3 regions of the Mesorhizobium sp. M1E.F.Ca.ET.045.02.1.1 genome follow, and region 1 is predicted to be linked to each of the others. Evidence: riboswitches for the same ligand, from Rfam matches in the RefSeq annotation. Region 1 holds a riboswitch; each other region holds the start of a gene.
The links. A riboswitch is a leader RNA that binds a small molecule or an ion and turns the genes downstream of it on or off. The one in region 1 is predicted to bind thiamine pyrophosphate.
Positions count from the first base shown of each region.

Region 2: linked by a shared signal. The riboswitch ahead of thiC (phosphomethylpyrimidine synthase ThiC) and the one ahead of thiC (phosphomethylpyrimidine synthase ThiC) in region 1 are both predicted to bind thiamine pyrophosphate.
Region 3: linked by a shared signal. The riboswitch ahead of thiB (thiamine ABC transporter substrate binding subunit) and the one ahead of thiC (phosphomethylpyrimidine synthase ThiC) in region 1 are both predicted to bind thiamine pyrophosphate.

Region 1 is NZ_CP034447.1:3,915,350-3,920,337, forward strand. Features, by position in the region: gene thiS (sulfur carrier protein ThiS) at 1-71, opposite strand, end outside; gene thiO (glycine oxidase ThiO) at 55-1,038, opposite strand; gene thiC (phosphomethylpyrimidine synthase ThiC) at 1,035-2,855, opposite strand; TPP riboswitch at 2,968-3,079, opposite strand; gene EJ070_RS18935 (beta-ketoacyl-ACP synthase III) at 3,454-4,437, opposite strand; gene EJ070_RS18940 (adenosylmethionine--8-amino-7-oxononanoate transaminase) at 4,434-4,988, opposite strand, start outside.
Region 2 is NZ_CP034447.1:4,630,537-4,635,524, forward strand. Features, by position in the region: gene EJ070_RS22225 (aspartate aminotransferase family protein) at 1-1,079, shown strand, start outside; gene EJ070_RS22230 (hypothetical protein) at 1,088-2,320, shown strand; TPP riboswitch at 2,470-2,586, shown strand; gene thiC (phosphomethylpyrimidine synthase ThiC) at 2,690-4,534, shown strand; gene thiO (glycine oxidase ThiO) at 4,538-4,988, shown strand, end outside.
Region 3 is NZ_CP034447.1:2,357,414-2,362,401, reverse strand. Features, by position in the region: gene thiP (thiamine/thiamine pyrophosphate ABC transporter permease) at 1-1,071, opposite strand, end outside; gene thiB (thiamine ABC transporter substrate binding subunit) at 1,310-2,320, opposite strand; TPP riboswitch at 2,363-2,478, opposite strand; gene EJ070_RS11455 (thiamine diphosphokinase) at 2,623-3,270, shown strand; gene EJ070_RS11450 (ABC-F family ATP-binding cassette domain-containing protein) at 3,272-4,988, shown strand, end outside.

The DNA of each region.
Region 1 (4,988 bases):
AGTTCGACAAGCAGCGCGGCGAGCGTCCCTGCCGCGACTTCATGGCACTGGCCATTAACAGTGAGCTTCAAGGGTCAACTCCTTTGCGGCGGGATTTCCCAGGATGATGCCGGCCGCCTGCTGCGCCATGGCCGGCGCGAGCAGGAAGCCGTGGCGGTAGAGGCCGTTGATGCGAATGCGCCTCCCGTAGCACTCGACGCGAGGCAGGTTGTCGGCGAATGCGGGGCGCACGCCCACGCCGGTTTCGGCCAGCTCAGCTTCGCCAAAGGCCGGATGCAGCGCGTAAGCGGCGCTGAGCAACTCCATGGTCGAGCGCGCAGTGATCGGGCCGGCGGCATCGCACTCGATCATCGTCGCGCCGACCATGAACAGGTTTTCCCCGCGCGGCACGACATAGATCGGGATTCGCGGATGAAGCAGGCGCACCGGTCGGGCGAGCGAGATCTCGCTTGTTCGCAGCATGAGCATCTCGCCGCGCACGCCACGCAATTCCGGTCGCCGATCGGCGATGCCGGTGCAGTCCACCTCGACATCCGGGATGGCTGACACCGTGCAGCAACCGAACTCGATGCGCGTGCCCATGCCAAGCAGCGCTTCGCTTAGCGCGAGCAACGCCTTGCGTGGGTCGAGGTGCGCTTCGTCGGTGAAGAACAGGCCGCGCCCGAACCGGCCCGCGAGCGCCGGTTCTAGCGCCGCGATCTCATCGGCGCCGAGCCGCCTGAAGCCGGACGTGCGGCGGCCGAAGCGATCCAACTCGCCGGCATCGCGGGCAGGCGCCACCACCAATGTACCGCTACGCGATACATGACCGGGCAATGCTCTGTCCCACCAGTCGGCCGCGCCGCGCCCGAGCGTCAGCACCGCCTCTTCGGCGCTCTCGCGCTCGCACCAGGGCGCGAGCATGCCGCCGGCCTGCCAGGAGGCATTGCCGGCGATCTCCTCGCGTTTATCGACCACGGTCACATCGGCGCCGCGCATTGCCAGTTCGTACGCGAGCGTCAACCCGGCAACGCCTGCGCCGCGAATGAGCACCTTCATGGCGTGTCCGTGCGCTCCGCGGTGCCGTCGACGGGCATGTAGAGGTCGCCGCCGTCCCGGTACTTCGCCGCCATCGCCGCGAGCCCTTCCTTCTGGGCTTCCGCTCGGATGTCGTGCGACATCCGCATCGAGCAGAATTTGGGGCCGCACATGGAGCAGAAATGCGCCAGCTTGTGCGCCTCCTTCGGCAGGGTCTTGTCGTGGAAGGCGCGCGCCGTCTCCGGATCGAGCGAGAGGTTGAACTGGTCCTCCCACCGGAACTCGAAGCGCGCCCGCGACAGCGCGTCGTCCCTGGCCTTGGCGGCCGGATGGCCCTTGGCGAGGTCGGCCGCGTGAGCGGCAATTCTGTAGGTGATGACGCCGGTCTTGACGTCGTCGCGGTCGGGCAGGCCGAGGTGTTCCTTTGGCGTGACGTAGCAAAGCATTGCTGTTCCAAACCAGCCGATCATCGCCGCGCCGATGCCTGATGTGATGTGGTCGTAGCCGGGCGCGATGTCGGTGGTGAGCGGTCCGAGCGTATAGAACGGTGCTTCGCCGCAGACCGCGAGCTGCTTGTCCATGTTCTGCTTGATCTTGTGCATCGGCACATGGCCGGGGCCTTCGATCATCACCTGGCAGTCCTTGGCCCAGGCGATCTTCGTCAGCTCTCCAAGCGTTTCCAATTCGGCGAACTGGGCGGCGTCGTTGGCGTCGGCGATCGAGCCGGGGCGAAGGCCGTCGCCAAGCGAGAACGCCACGTCATAGGTGCGGCAGATGTCGCAGATCTCCTCGAAATGCTCGTAGAGGAAGCTCTCCTTGTGGTGGTGCAGGCACCACTTTGCCATGATCGAGCCGCCTCGCGACACGATGCCGGTGACGCGGTCGACGGTCAGCGGAATGTAGGGCAGCCGCACGCCGGCATGGATCGTGAAATAATCCACACCCTGCTCGGCCTGCTCGATCAGCGTATCGCGATAGACCTCCCAGGTCAGCGCCTCGGCGATGCCGCCGACCTTCTCGAGTGCCTGATAGAGCGGCACCGTGCCGATCGGCACCGGTGAGTTGCGCACGATCCAGTCGCGGATGTTGTGGATGTTGCGGCCGGTGGAGAGGTCCATCACCGTATCGGCGCCCCATCGGATCGCCCACACCATCTTTTCGACCTCTTCAGCCATCGACGAGGTGACGGCGGAATTGCCGATATTGGCGTTGATCTTGACCAGGAAGTTGCGGCCTATGATCATCGGCTCGCTCTCGGGATGATTGATGTTGGAGGGAATGATGGCGCGGCCGCGCGCCACCTCCTCGCGCACGAATTCCGGGGTGACGAAGTCCGGGATCGCGGCGCCGAAGCCCTCGCCATCGCGTTGAAGTTTCGAACGCAACTGCCCACGGCCGAGGTTTTCGCGGATGGCGACGAACTCCATTTCCGGTGTGATGATGCCGGCGCGTGCGTAGGCAAGCTGGGTGACGGCACGGCCGCCGGTAGCGCGCAACGGCCTGTTGCGCGTCGGAAACTCCGGCGTCAGGCGATCGGCGGAGACCAAGCCGTTGTCCTCGGGTTTGACCGTGCGGCCCTCGTAGCGCTCGACATCGCCGCGCGCCTCGATCCATGCCTCGCGCAACCGCGGCAAGCCGCGCTCGATCTCGGTCTTCACCGTCGCGTCGGTGTAGGGACCGGACGAGTCGTAGACCGTCACCGGCGGCTCGCCGGCGCTTGGGTGAACCGAGATCTCGCGCATCGGGACACGCAGGCCCGGGTGAAGTTGGCCCGGTTTGTGGACTTTCTTCGAAGCGGGCAATTCGCCGACGGTGACGGTCGGGGTAAGGGCATTCATGAGTGAGCCTCCTTGCTCGATTGCAACGGAGACCCAGTCCACGCGAAGAGGATGAAGTGACGCTTCGCATGGAAGACGGGCACCGCCCGAATGCCGAAGCCGGATTGCCGACCCGCGAAACCTCGCACCGTCCCTACGCCAGTATGAACTGGATCAGGTTCAACGGGTCACTGCGCGCGATAGCAGTATCTCAGCCCCTTGCCGGGACTCCCCTGGTGAGGCGCCTAGGTTGGACGATGCGACGCCGCCCTGTCAACTCTTGAGGCCCACGGGAGCCTCGAAAGTGCCACTGCAATGACGCACATCTTGTGATCTTGGCGCTCGAGGCGATCCGTGGTCTGTGTCAATCGTAGCGAACTCTGCCGCGCAGGCGATGACGGTTGAAACCATCCTCGGGTGATGCAGACACGGCTCACCTCGTCATCGTAGAGCGATGATGAAGCGAGCGCGTCAGGCAACACGACCTATAGCCGACGCACTCAGGCCGTCCCCAACCCTTGCAACAGAGGGGCGCAGAATCGACCATGACTGTTGATGCCGTTGTAAAGATTTATGAAAATGTAATCGCCAGGCGCACATCAGGGCAGAATCGGCCCGTCTAAATGCCAACCACCAGCGCCCCGCCGGTAAGGCCTGCGCCGGCGGCTGCCAGCAGCAGCTTCTCGCCCGGTCGAAAGGGTTTTGCCCCGTGCGCCACCGACAGGGATAGGGGGATCGTCGCGGCCGACGAATTGCCATGGTCGGCGATGGTCTTGACGATGCGCCCGTCCTCGATGCCGAGCGATTTCCCGACTGCGTTAAAGATGCGGGCATTTGCTTGATGCGGCACGAAACGGGCGATCTCTGGTGCCGAAAGGCCGGCCGCTGCCAGCGCCTCGACGGAACAGCGGCTCATCATCTCCACGGCCTTGACGAAGACGTCGCGGCCGTTCGCGATGGTCATGCGGGTTTCGGCAATGTCGATTTCGTCGGAGAACGGACGGTTGCTGCCGCCTGCCGGGATATGGATCAGGCCATAAGCGGACCCATCCGAGGCAACCGAGGCACCGAGTATGCCGTGGCTGGGATCATTTGACGGAGCCAGCGCCACCGCACCTGCGGCATCGGCGAACAATACGGCGCTCGCCCGCTCGGTCGGATTGATCCGGCGGCTCAAAATGTTGGCGGCGATGACGATGGCCGGCTTGTTGTGCAGGCGCACGAAGCCGTCGGCGAAGGTCATGGCGTAGATGAACCCCGCGCAGGCACCGGCCAGGTCGACCCCACCGGCGCTTTCAAGGCCGAGCCTGTGCGCCACCAGCGGCGCGCTCGGTGGCAAGAGATGATCCGGCGTCGAGGTGGCGAGCAGCAGCAGGCCGATATCCTTGCGGTCGATGCCGGCGGCTTGCAGCGCCATGTCGCCTGCCTTGGCCGCCAGTCCGGAAAGCGTGTCGCCAGGCTCCGCCCAGAAACGCGAGCGGATGCCGGTGCGCTTCTCGATCCAGCCGCCTTCCAACCCGAGGCTTGCCTCGATCTCGGCATTGCCCACCCGGCGCGCCGGCACATGATGGCCAAGGCCGATGATGCGCGCCGTGCGGTTCATCTTTTGTCGCCCGCAAGTTCAGCAGCCTCGTCGAAAGCGTCGTAAAGCTGGTCGAGCTCGTCCGACGTGACGCAATAGGGCGGCAGCACGTAGATGACGTTGCCGAGGGGGCGCACCAGCAATCCGCGCTCGAGGAAGAAGGCGCGCAGCCTTGGGCCGACCTCGGCGAGATAGCCTGCATTGCCGACACGAAGGTCGAGCGCGGCGATGGTGCCGGCCGTGCGCATATTGTCGAAACGCGGGTCCCCGTTGAACCGTGCAATCTTCTGCGCCTGCATCCTCGACAGGGTTGTCACGCGTTCCGCCACAGGCTCGTCGTTCCAGATTTCGACATTCGCCAGTGCTGCCGCGCAGGCGATCGGGTTTGCAGTGTAGGAACTCGAATGGAAGAAGGTCTTGGACCGATCCGTCGAGTAATGCGCTCGGAAGATCGCGTCGGTGGCAAGCGTCGCCGCAAGCGGTAACGATCCACCCGTCAGTCCCTTGGATGTGCACAGAATATCGGGCGCGACCGCCGCCTGTTCGCAGGCGAACATGGTGCCTGTGCGGCC
Region 2 (4,988 bases), 720 kb from region 1:
CGCTCGCGCACAACATCGCCAAGTGCTCGCCCGGCGAGCTCGACATGGTGTTCCTGGGCTCGTCCGGCTCGGAGGCGATGGAAGCGGCGGTGAAGCTCGCCGAGCGCGCCGCGGGGCCTAAGCGGCCGAAGGTCGTCTATGCCGAGAATTCTTTCCACGGCAAGACCAAGGGCGTGCTGGCGATCACCGACGGTCAGCTCTACCGTGCAGACTTCAAGGTGGCCGACAATGTCGTGCGTGTTCCCTTCGCCGACATCGACGCGGTCGAGCGCCTGTTCAAAAGCGATCCCGGGATCGGCGTCATCGTGCTGGAAACCATCCAGGGCGGCGGCGGCATCATCCAGGCAGAGGCGCAATATTGGCAGAAGCTGCGCGCGCTTTGCGACCAGCATGGCGTGCTGTGGGTCGCCGACGAGGTGCAGTGCGGCTATGGCCGCAGCGGCCGCTTCTATGCCTTCGAGCATTACGGCGTCGTGCCGGACGTGACTGCGCTGGCGAAATCGCTCGGCGGCGGCAAGGCGGCGGTCGGCGCCATGATCGCCAAGCGGGACGTCTACATGAAGGCCTATGGCACGCCGAAGACGGCGATGATCCATGCCATGGCGACCTTCGGCGGCATGGGCGAGGCTTGCGTCACCGCGATCGAGGCGCTGAACGTCCTCTATGACGAGGGCCTCATCGACAACGCCGCCTCGACCGGCGATTACCTTCTGCAGCGGCTGCAGGCGCTGAAGGAGAAATATCCAAAGATCATCAAGGACGTGCGCGGCAAGGGTCTTATGGTCGGACTCGAGTTCCACGATTTCTCGCAGACCCTGCCGATGATGCTGCGTCCGGTGGTGAGCGTGCTCGACGACAAGCTGAAGGGCTCGCTGTCGGGCTTCGTCGGCTCGCTGCTCCTGCGCGACTATGACGTGCTCGTCGCCTTCACCGAGTACAATCGCAACGTCATCCGGCTTGAGCCGCCGCTGATCTGCCAGCGCGAGCATGTCGACCGCTTCGTCGATGCCTTCGACAACCTCCTGTCGCGCGGCATCGTGGCGATCGTGAAGGACTTCGTCAAAAGCCAGGTCCTCTGAGACAGACGATGCTGACCAGGCCATCACCCGTCGCTCCCGCCAATCCGCTCGACCGGCTGACCGGCGCCGGTCTTGCCTGGGGCGAGGGAGCCTATGCAAGATGGGCCGCGCCGATCGGCGCGGCGACCTTCTCGCTCTATATCCTGCTCACCGCTTTCACGGCCTGGTTCATGCCCGACGCCAATTGGGACATGCTGCCCTATCTGGCGATCGCCGAGGAAGACGCCTATCCCGATCCGCAGGCGCTGCACGACTATGCCTACAGCACGGTGAAAGCCGGCGTGTCGGCCGGCGACTACAAGACGCTGACCGATGATGGCGGCGGCTTTCGCAGCCACATGACGGAGAATGCCGCCGACTTCCATTCGCTGCTCGGCATGTACCGGATCAAGTTCCTCTACGCCGAGATCCTGTCCAGCCTCAGCCATGTCGTGTCGCCGGTCGAGGCGATGCGGCTGGTGCAGGTGTTCTCGGTGCTGCTGTTCGGCGCGATCACGCTCACCTGGCTGCGCGCGGAAGGCGCGCTGGCGCTGGCGCCCGTCGTCGGCGCCGTCCTGATCATGTCCGATTTCGGCGACGCCGCGCGGGCTTCGACGCCTGACCTTCTCTGCTCGGCGCTGTTCCTCGGCGGGCTGTTCGCCTATGTGCGCAAGCGCGAGGCGGCGACGGCGATTCTGCTTTTCCTCGCCTTCATGGCGCGGCCGGACAACATCGTCTTCCTCGCCATCTTCGCCGTGCTGCTTGTCGCATTCCGGCAGAAGGCGTGGGGGGCGCTGGCTGGTTTCGCTGTCTCTTTCGTCGCCTATTTCGCCATCTCGCACTGGGCCCAGCACCCCGGCTGGTGGCCGCATCTGTGGTTCTCCAGCATCGAGCAGCACTACAATATGGACGGTTTCGAACCGCCATTCTCGGCGGCGGCCTATCTCAGGGCCTTCGCCGCCTCGGTGGTGCGCGCCATCAACGTCAACAACTGGGTCGGCGTCTCGGTGCTGGCTTTAGCCGGCTGGTACGGGCTCGACCGCGCCGGCTTCCGGCTCGACCGGCGCGCCGGCATCCTGCTTGCGGCGCTCGTGCTCGGCGTGCTCGCCAAGTTCGCGGTCTTCCCGATCCACGATACGCGCATCTATTTCCCCAATCTTCTGCCGCCCTTCCTGCTGCTGGCCGCGCCGCTGATGGCACTGTGGGCATCGGCCAGTCGGGGCGGTCGCGCGGCGCTGGAAGTCGTTCCCGAAGACAATTGATGAATCCGGTTTCGAGCCTTGCGCGCGTGCTTCATTCGCACGGCTTGCCGGCGGGCCGCACGATCTCCAACCTTGCGTCCACGACGGCAATGACTCGCGATTGCCGGCCAACCACGCTTGACAAGATGGCGCCGGCCCGTTCAACCTAGGCCATTCACCAGGGGAGTCCCGGCAAGGGGCTGAGATACTGCTGGCTTCTGCGGCGCAGTGACCCGTTGAACCTGATCCAGTTCATACTGGCGTAGGGACGGTGCAAGCGCTTTGCGGGAGTTCATGCCCGAAGACCTGTTCGCACAGGTTGACCAAGGCGGCTTTACATCCTTCCGGCACAGAACTGGGTCTCCAATGCAACGAGCAAAGGAGCCTCAAATGAATGCCTTGACCCCGACCGTATCGACCGGGCCGCTGCCGGCGTCGCGGAAGATCCACAAGTCCGGCGTCCTCCATCCGCAGATCAGGGTGCCGATGCGCGAGATCGCCGTTCACCCGACCGCCGGCGAGGCGCCAGTGACCGTCTACGATCCGTCCGGCCCCTATACCGACCCGGCGATTGAAACGGACATCGAAAAGGGTCTTGCCAGGCTTCGGGAGGACTGGATCGTGGCACGCGGCGATGTCGAGTCCTATGACGGCCGCCATGTCAGGCCGGAGGACAACGGATTTGCGACAGGAGAGCGCCTGACGCCGGAATTTCCCGTCCGCAATCGTCCGCTGAGGGCAAGGGCCGGCAAGGCGGTGACGCAGCTCGCCTATGCGCGCGCCGGGATCGTCACGCCCGAGATGGAATTTGTGGCCATCCGCGAGAACCTTGGCCGCGAGATGCTGCGGGGCAAGCTGCAACAGGATGGGGAAGCGTTCGGCGCGTCGATACCGGATTTCGTCACGCCGGAATTCGTGCGCGACGAGGTGGCGCGGGGCCGCGCCATCATCCCCGCCAACATCAACCATCCCGAGAGCGAGCCGATGATCATCGGCCGCAATTTCCTGGTGAAGATCAACGCCAATATCGGCAATTCCGCAGTCACCTCGTCGATGGCCGAGGAGGTCGAAAAGATGGTCTGGGCGATCCGCTGGGGCGCCGACACGGTCATGGACCTGTCGACCGGCCGCAACATCCACAACATCCGCGAATGGATCGTGCGCAATTCGCCGGTGCCGATCGGCACGGTGCCGCTCTACCAGGCGCTGGAGAAGGTGGGCGGCATCGCCGAGGATCTGAGTTGGGAAGTCTATCGCGACACGCTGATCGAGCAGGCCGAGCAGGGCGTCGACTACTTCACCATTCATGCCGGCGTGCGGCTGCACTACATCCCGCTCACCGTCGGCCGGGTTACCGGTATTGTCAGCAGGGGCGGCTCGATCATGGCGAAATGGTGCCTTCACCATCATCGCGAAAGCTTCCTCTATGAGCATTTCGAGGAGATCTGCGACATCGCCAGAGCCTATGACGTCTCCTTCTCGCTCGGCGACGGCCTTCGCCCCGGCTCGATCGCCGATGCCAATGACCAAGCCCAATTCGCCGAGCTGGAGACGCTTGGCGAATTGACGAAGATCGCCTGGGCGAAAGACTGCCAGGTGATGATCGAAGGCCCCGGCCATGTTCCCATGCACAAGATCAAGCAGAACATGGACAAGCAACTTGCCGTCTGCGGCGAGGCGCCGTTCTACACTCTCGGGCCGCTGACGACGGACATAGCGCCGGGCTACGACCACATCACCTCCGGCATCGGTGCCGCCATGATCGGCTGGTTCGGCACGGCCATGCTCTGCTATGTGACGCCGAAGGAACATCTCGGCCTGCCGGATCGCAACGACGTCAAGACCGGCGTGATCACTTACAAGATAGCCGCGCACGCCGCGGATCTTGCCAAGGGGCATCCCGCGGCGAAGATCCGCGACGACGCGCTTTCGCGGGCACGGTTCGAGTTCCGCTGGGAAGACCAGTTCAACCTGTCGCTCGATCCCGAAACCGCGCGCTCGATGCACGACGAGACCTTGCCCAAGGAAGCGCACAAGCTGGCGCATTTCTGCTCCATGTGCGGGCCGAAATTCTGCTCCATGCGCATCTCCCACGACATTCGCGCGGAAGCGCAGAAGGAGGGGATGGCGGCGATGGCGGAGAAATATCGCGCAGGCGGCGATCTCTATATGCCGGTCGAACCGCCCGAGGCGGAAAATCAGGCTTTGGCGCAGAAAGATCGGGAGACGCACTGAGCCATGCGCCGCGTCCTTGTCAAAGGCGCCGGTGTGGCAGGCCTCACCGTCGCCCACGAATTGGCCGCGCGGGGTGCGTCGGTCACGGTTGCTGAAATTCGCAGCCAGATAGGCGGCAACGCCTCCTGGCTCGCTGGCGGCATGCTCGCCCCCTGGTGCGAACGCGAAAGCGCCGAGGAGGCGGTTGTCACGCTCGGCAAGGTTTCGGCCGACTGGTGGGAAAGGACGCTGCCCGGGCTCGTGACAAGGGCCGGCACTCTCGTCGTCGCTCACGCGCGCGACGCCTTCGAGCTTGCCCGTTTTTCGGCTCGCACGCGCAATTGTGAGCCGCTCGACGAAAAGGCGATTGCCGCCCTCGAACCCGATCTTGCCGGTCGCTTCCGCCAGGGCCTGTTCTTTGCCGGCGAAGCCCATCTCGATCCCCGTCGGGTTCTCGAAGCCCTCGCCGGCAAAC
Region 3 (4,988 bases), 1.6 Mb from region 1:
GCGCCGGGCCGCGATGAGCGAGAGCGACAGCGTCACCGAAAGCAGCGCCGAGAGGAAAGAGAGCGTGGCGCTGGTGAGCGTCGCACGGCGCACGGCCTCCTCGTCGGCCAGCCGGCCAAGGTCTGCGTCCAATCCAGCCAGCACGGTCGCCGCCATCGGTCCGGCGACGAACAGCAAGGCAAGTACGATCAGGCCGGCGTTCATCACCGTTTCAGCCTTGCCTGTCGCAAGATAGCGGCGCGGCGCTACCGGCAGATTGGCATCGCCGACCGTATTGGCGCCGAGCCGCGTGAGCAGAGCGACGATGACGAAGGTCAGGCCGATCTGCAGCAGCGTCAGCACCACCGCCCGGGCCGGATCGAAATCGAAGCGCAGCGCCTGATAGATGGCGACTTCCAAAGTCGTGGCGGCAGGTCCGCCGCCGAGCGTCAGCACGATGGTGAAGGAAGTGATGCAGAGCATGAACACCAGCCCGGCGACGCCCGGCAAGGCCGTGCGCAACGCCGGCCATTCGATCAACCGCAATGCCGGACAGGCGCCCATGCCGAGCTGGCTCGCCAGCCGCCACTGGTCGGCGGGCACCGTGCCCAACGCCTCGAGGAACAGGCGCGTGGCCAAGGGCAGGTTGAAGAAGACATGCGCGATCAGAATGCCGGACAGGCCGTAAATGCCAGGCCATTCACCGCTGCCGAACCTGACGAGAACGCCGGCAAAATAGCCGGCATGGCCGTAGAGCGCCAGCACACCAAGGGCGGCGACGATGGCCGGCAGCGCCAGCGGCACGGTGAAGAGCTGCAGGATCAGGCGACGCCCCGGAAAGCCCGGATGCCTGGACAGGGCGCGTGCCACCAGCAGCGCCGGCGCGACCGACAGCAGTGTCGACAGCAGCGCCTGCCAAAGCGTGAAGCGGGCGACGCGCAGGAGATAGCCGTCGAAGGCAGCGACAGCGCCGGATGGATCGTGCGCGCCTTCCAGCGCGAGGCCGGCGAAGGCGCCGCCGATGAGCAAGGCGATTGCCGCGAGGGCGATGACGCCAGCGCTGATGCGGGAGTCAGAGCGCGCGGGCTGCACGCGGCACCATCTGGGCGTGAGCTAGCCGACGCCGCGTTCCTTCGCGCCCCCCTCTGTCCTGCCGGACATCTCCCCCTCTAGGGGGGAGATTGGAAGTTCGAACGCCCCGCTCGGTCCTGCAACGTTTGAGATTGGCGAAAGTCGAGGTGACAGCCAATCTCCCCCCTTGAGGGGGAGATGTCCGGCAGGACAGAGGGGGGCGCCGTAGAGCAACCATCTTTCGAGAACTAGCCGGACTCTACTTGCTCATCGCCGCCAGCCACTCATCCACCCAGGCTTTGCGGTTGGCCGCGACCTCCTCGGGACTGAACAGCAAGGTCTTGGTCGGCTTCACCAGCTTGTCGAAGGCCGGATTGAGCGGCTTGTCGGTCTTGCCGGCCGGGAACATCCAGTTGGTCTCCGGGATGACGTCCTGGAATTTCGGCCCGGTCATGAAAGCGATGAACTTTTCCGCCAGCGGGTTCTTCGCGCCCGTCTTGGTGACGCCGGCGACTTCGATTTGCAGGTATTCTCCTTCCTCGAAGGACGCCGCCTGGTAGCGTTCGGTGTTCTCCGCCACCATGTGATAGGCCGGCGAGGTGGTGTAGGAGAGCACCATCGGCGCCTCACCCTTGGTGAACAGGCCGTAGGCCTCGCTCCAGCCCGGCGTCACGGTCAGCACCTTCTGCTTCAGCTTCGCCCAGGCTTCCGGCGCCTTGTCGCCATAGACCGACTTCACCCAGAGAAGCAGGCCGAGGCCCGGCGTCGAGGTGCGCGGATCCTGGATGACGATCTTGTCGGAGGCGCTGCCCTCGACTAGCTCCTTCAGGCTTTTCGGCGGGCTCTTCAGCTTCTCAGTGTCGTAGACGACGGCGAAATAGCCGTAGTCGAAGGGCACGAAGGTATCGTCGCTCCAGCCGCCGGGCACGTTGATGCCGGACACTTCGCCATGCGGCACGAACAGGCCGCTCGCCTTGGCGTCCGCCGTCAGGTTGGTGTCGAGGCCGAGCACGACATCGGCCTTGGTGCCGGCGCCTTCCAGCTTGACGCGATTGAGCAATGCCACGCCGTCGGCGACCGAGACGAATTCGAGGTCGCAGCCGCATTCGGCCTCGAATTCCTTCTTCACCGCGGGTCCAGGACCCCAGTCGGCGGTGAAGCTTTCATAGGTATAGACAGCGAGCTTGTCCTTCGCCTCGGCGGGCCCGAGACCCGCCAGCAGCGAAACCAAGCCGGTTGCGAGAATAAGCTGGGACCATAGTGAGCGCATCGGCGCCTCCTTCGTTCGTGTTAAAGGAATTGAGGCGTCGGATGGTCCGAGACGTCTAATCCCTCCGCCGGTACAAACCGGATCAGGTTCAGCGGGTTGGCTTTGTTGCCTCTCAGCCGGTTCGCGAAAGTCAGCGTCCGGCACCCCGTTAGAGCGCTTCGAGACATAGGCCCGGCCGAAGCGGCGCGCAAGCGGAAGTTGCCGGGCATCCAATGCATCACGGCTTACTCCGTAACGAGCGCCGTTCCGTTTGGATGCGCCCGGCTTCCGTTTCGCGGGCGGGGCTGGTAAGGGCGACGGCCATGGGCACATTCACCATCCTGCTTGGCGGCGAACTCGTCCGCACGCCTCGGCTCGATCGCCAGATCGAAGGCTCGCGCGTCATCGCCGCCGACGGCGGCATCGGCCATGCCCGCATGCTTGGCCTCGTGCCGGAGCTCTGGGTCGGCGATTTCGATTCGGTGCCCGCGGACCTGCCGGAGGATCTGGCCGCCGTGCCGCGCAAGATCTTCCCGGCCGAGAAGGACATGACTGACGGCGAGCTCGCAATCGCCGAAGCGCTCGCGCGCGGCGCCACCAGCCTGGTGCTGGCCGGCGCCTTCGGCGGCAGGCGCGCGGACCATGCCTTTCTGCATCTGGCGCTTGGGCTTCGGCTGGCCGAGGCCGGCACCAATATTCTGCTGACCAGCGGCGCACAGGAAGGTGTCCCCATCCTGCCGGGGAAACCAGCCGGCTTCGACTATGCCGACGGCACGCTGTTTTCGGTGCAGGGCTTCTCCGATCTCACCGGCCTGACGGTCACCGGCGCAAAATGGCCGCTCGATCGCGTCAAGGTGGCGTTCGGCTCCTCGCTCACTATATCGAACGAGGTCAAGGGACGGCTCGAGATCGCGCTCGAGCGCGGCCGGGCGCTGCTTCTGGCCCACCCTTATCCTCTTCCCGAAAGCTGACATGGCTCCGCCTCTTCTCAATCTCGACGGCATAAAACTGACCTTCGGCGGCACGCCGCTGCTCGACGGCGCGGCGCTCAGCGCCTCCGCCAGCGAGAAGATCGCGCTGGTCGGCCGCAACGGCTCGGGCAAGTCGACGCTGCTCAAGATCGCTGCCGGGCTGATCGAGCCGCAGGACGGCGAGGTCTTCCGCCAGCCTTCGGCGACGGTTCGCTATTTGCCGCAAATGCCCGACATGGACGGCTTCGCCAGCGTGCGCGCCTATGTCGAGGCGGGGCTGGGCCCGGCCGACGATCCGCATCGCGCCACCTATCTCATGGACCATCTCGGCCTGACCGGCGAGGAACGGCCGGACGACCTTTCCGGCGGCGAGGCGCGCCGCGCAGCCCTTGCCCGCGTCATGGCGCCGGAACCCGACATCCTTCTGCTCGACGAGCCGACCAACCATCTCGACCTGTCGGTCATCGAATGGCTGGAAGAGGAGCTTGCCCGCACCTCCTCGGCCGTCATCCTGATCTCGCACGACCGCCGCTTTCTCGAACGCGTCTCGCGCGCCACCGTCTGGCTCGACCGCGGCCAGACGCGGCGGCTGGACAGGGGCTTTGCGCATTTCGAGGAATGGCGCGACCAGGTGCTTGAGGAGGAAGAGCGCGAGCAGCACAAGCTCGGCCGCCAGATCGTGCGCGAGGAGCATTGGCTGCGCTATGGCGTGACCGCCAGGCGCAAGCGCAACATGCGCCGGCTCGGCGAGCTGCAGGCCATGCGCCAGCGTTTCCGCAGCCATCGCGGCGCCGAGGGCACGGCGACCATGGTGGCGAGCGATGCCGCCGAATCCGGCAAGCTGGTGATCGAGGCCAAGGCCATCGACAAAAGCTTCGGCGACCTCACCGTGGTCAAGGGTTTCTCGACCCGCATCCAGCGCGGTGACCGTGTCGGCCTGGTCGGGCCGAACGGCGCCGGCAAGACGACGCTGCTCAAGATGCTGACCGGCGAGCTGACGCCGGATGCCGGCTCCGTGCGGCTCGGCGTCAATCTGGAGATCGCGACGCTCGACCAGAAGCGCGAGGCCGTCGATCCGCAGGAGACGCTGGCGCACTACCTGACCGACGGGCGCGGCGAGAACCTTGTGGTCAATGGCGAGCAGCGCCATGTCGTCTCCTACATGAAGGATTTTCTGTTCAAGCCGGAGCAGGCGCGCACGCCGGTGCGCGAGCTTTCGGGTGGCGAGCGGGCGCGCCTGCTGCTCGCCCGCGTGCTGGTGCGGCCGGCGAACCTCCTGGTGCTCGACGAGCCGACCAACGATCTCGACATGGAGACGCTGGAACTGCTGCAGGAACTGGTCGCCGGCTTTGCCGGAACGGTGATCCTTGTCAGCCACGACCGCGATTTCCTCGACCGCACCGTCACCAGCGTGATCGCGCCCGACGGCAGCGGCCGCTGGATCGAGTACGCCGGCGGCTACTCCGACATGCTGGCGCAGCGCGGCGGCTCGAGGCTCGAGGAACGCAGAGCAAGGCCGAAGGCCGAAACCACCGACGCAAGCTCTGCGCCGAAAGGCGAGCAGGCGACCGCGAAAGGCCCGGCGAAGAAGCTTTCGTTCAAGCAGAAATTCGCGCTGGAATCCCTGCCGAAGAAGATCGAGGCGGTGACGGCCTCGATCTCGCGGCTGGAGAACAACATCGCCGACCCCTCCTTCTACGAGCGCGATCCGGTCTCGT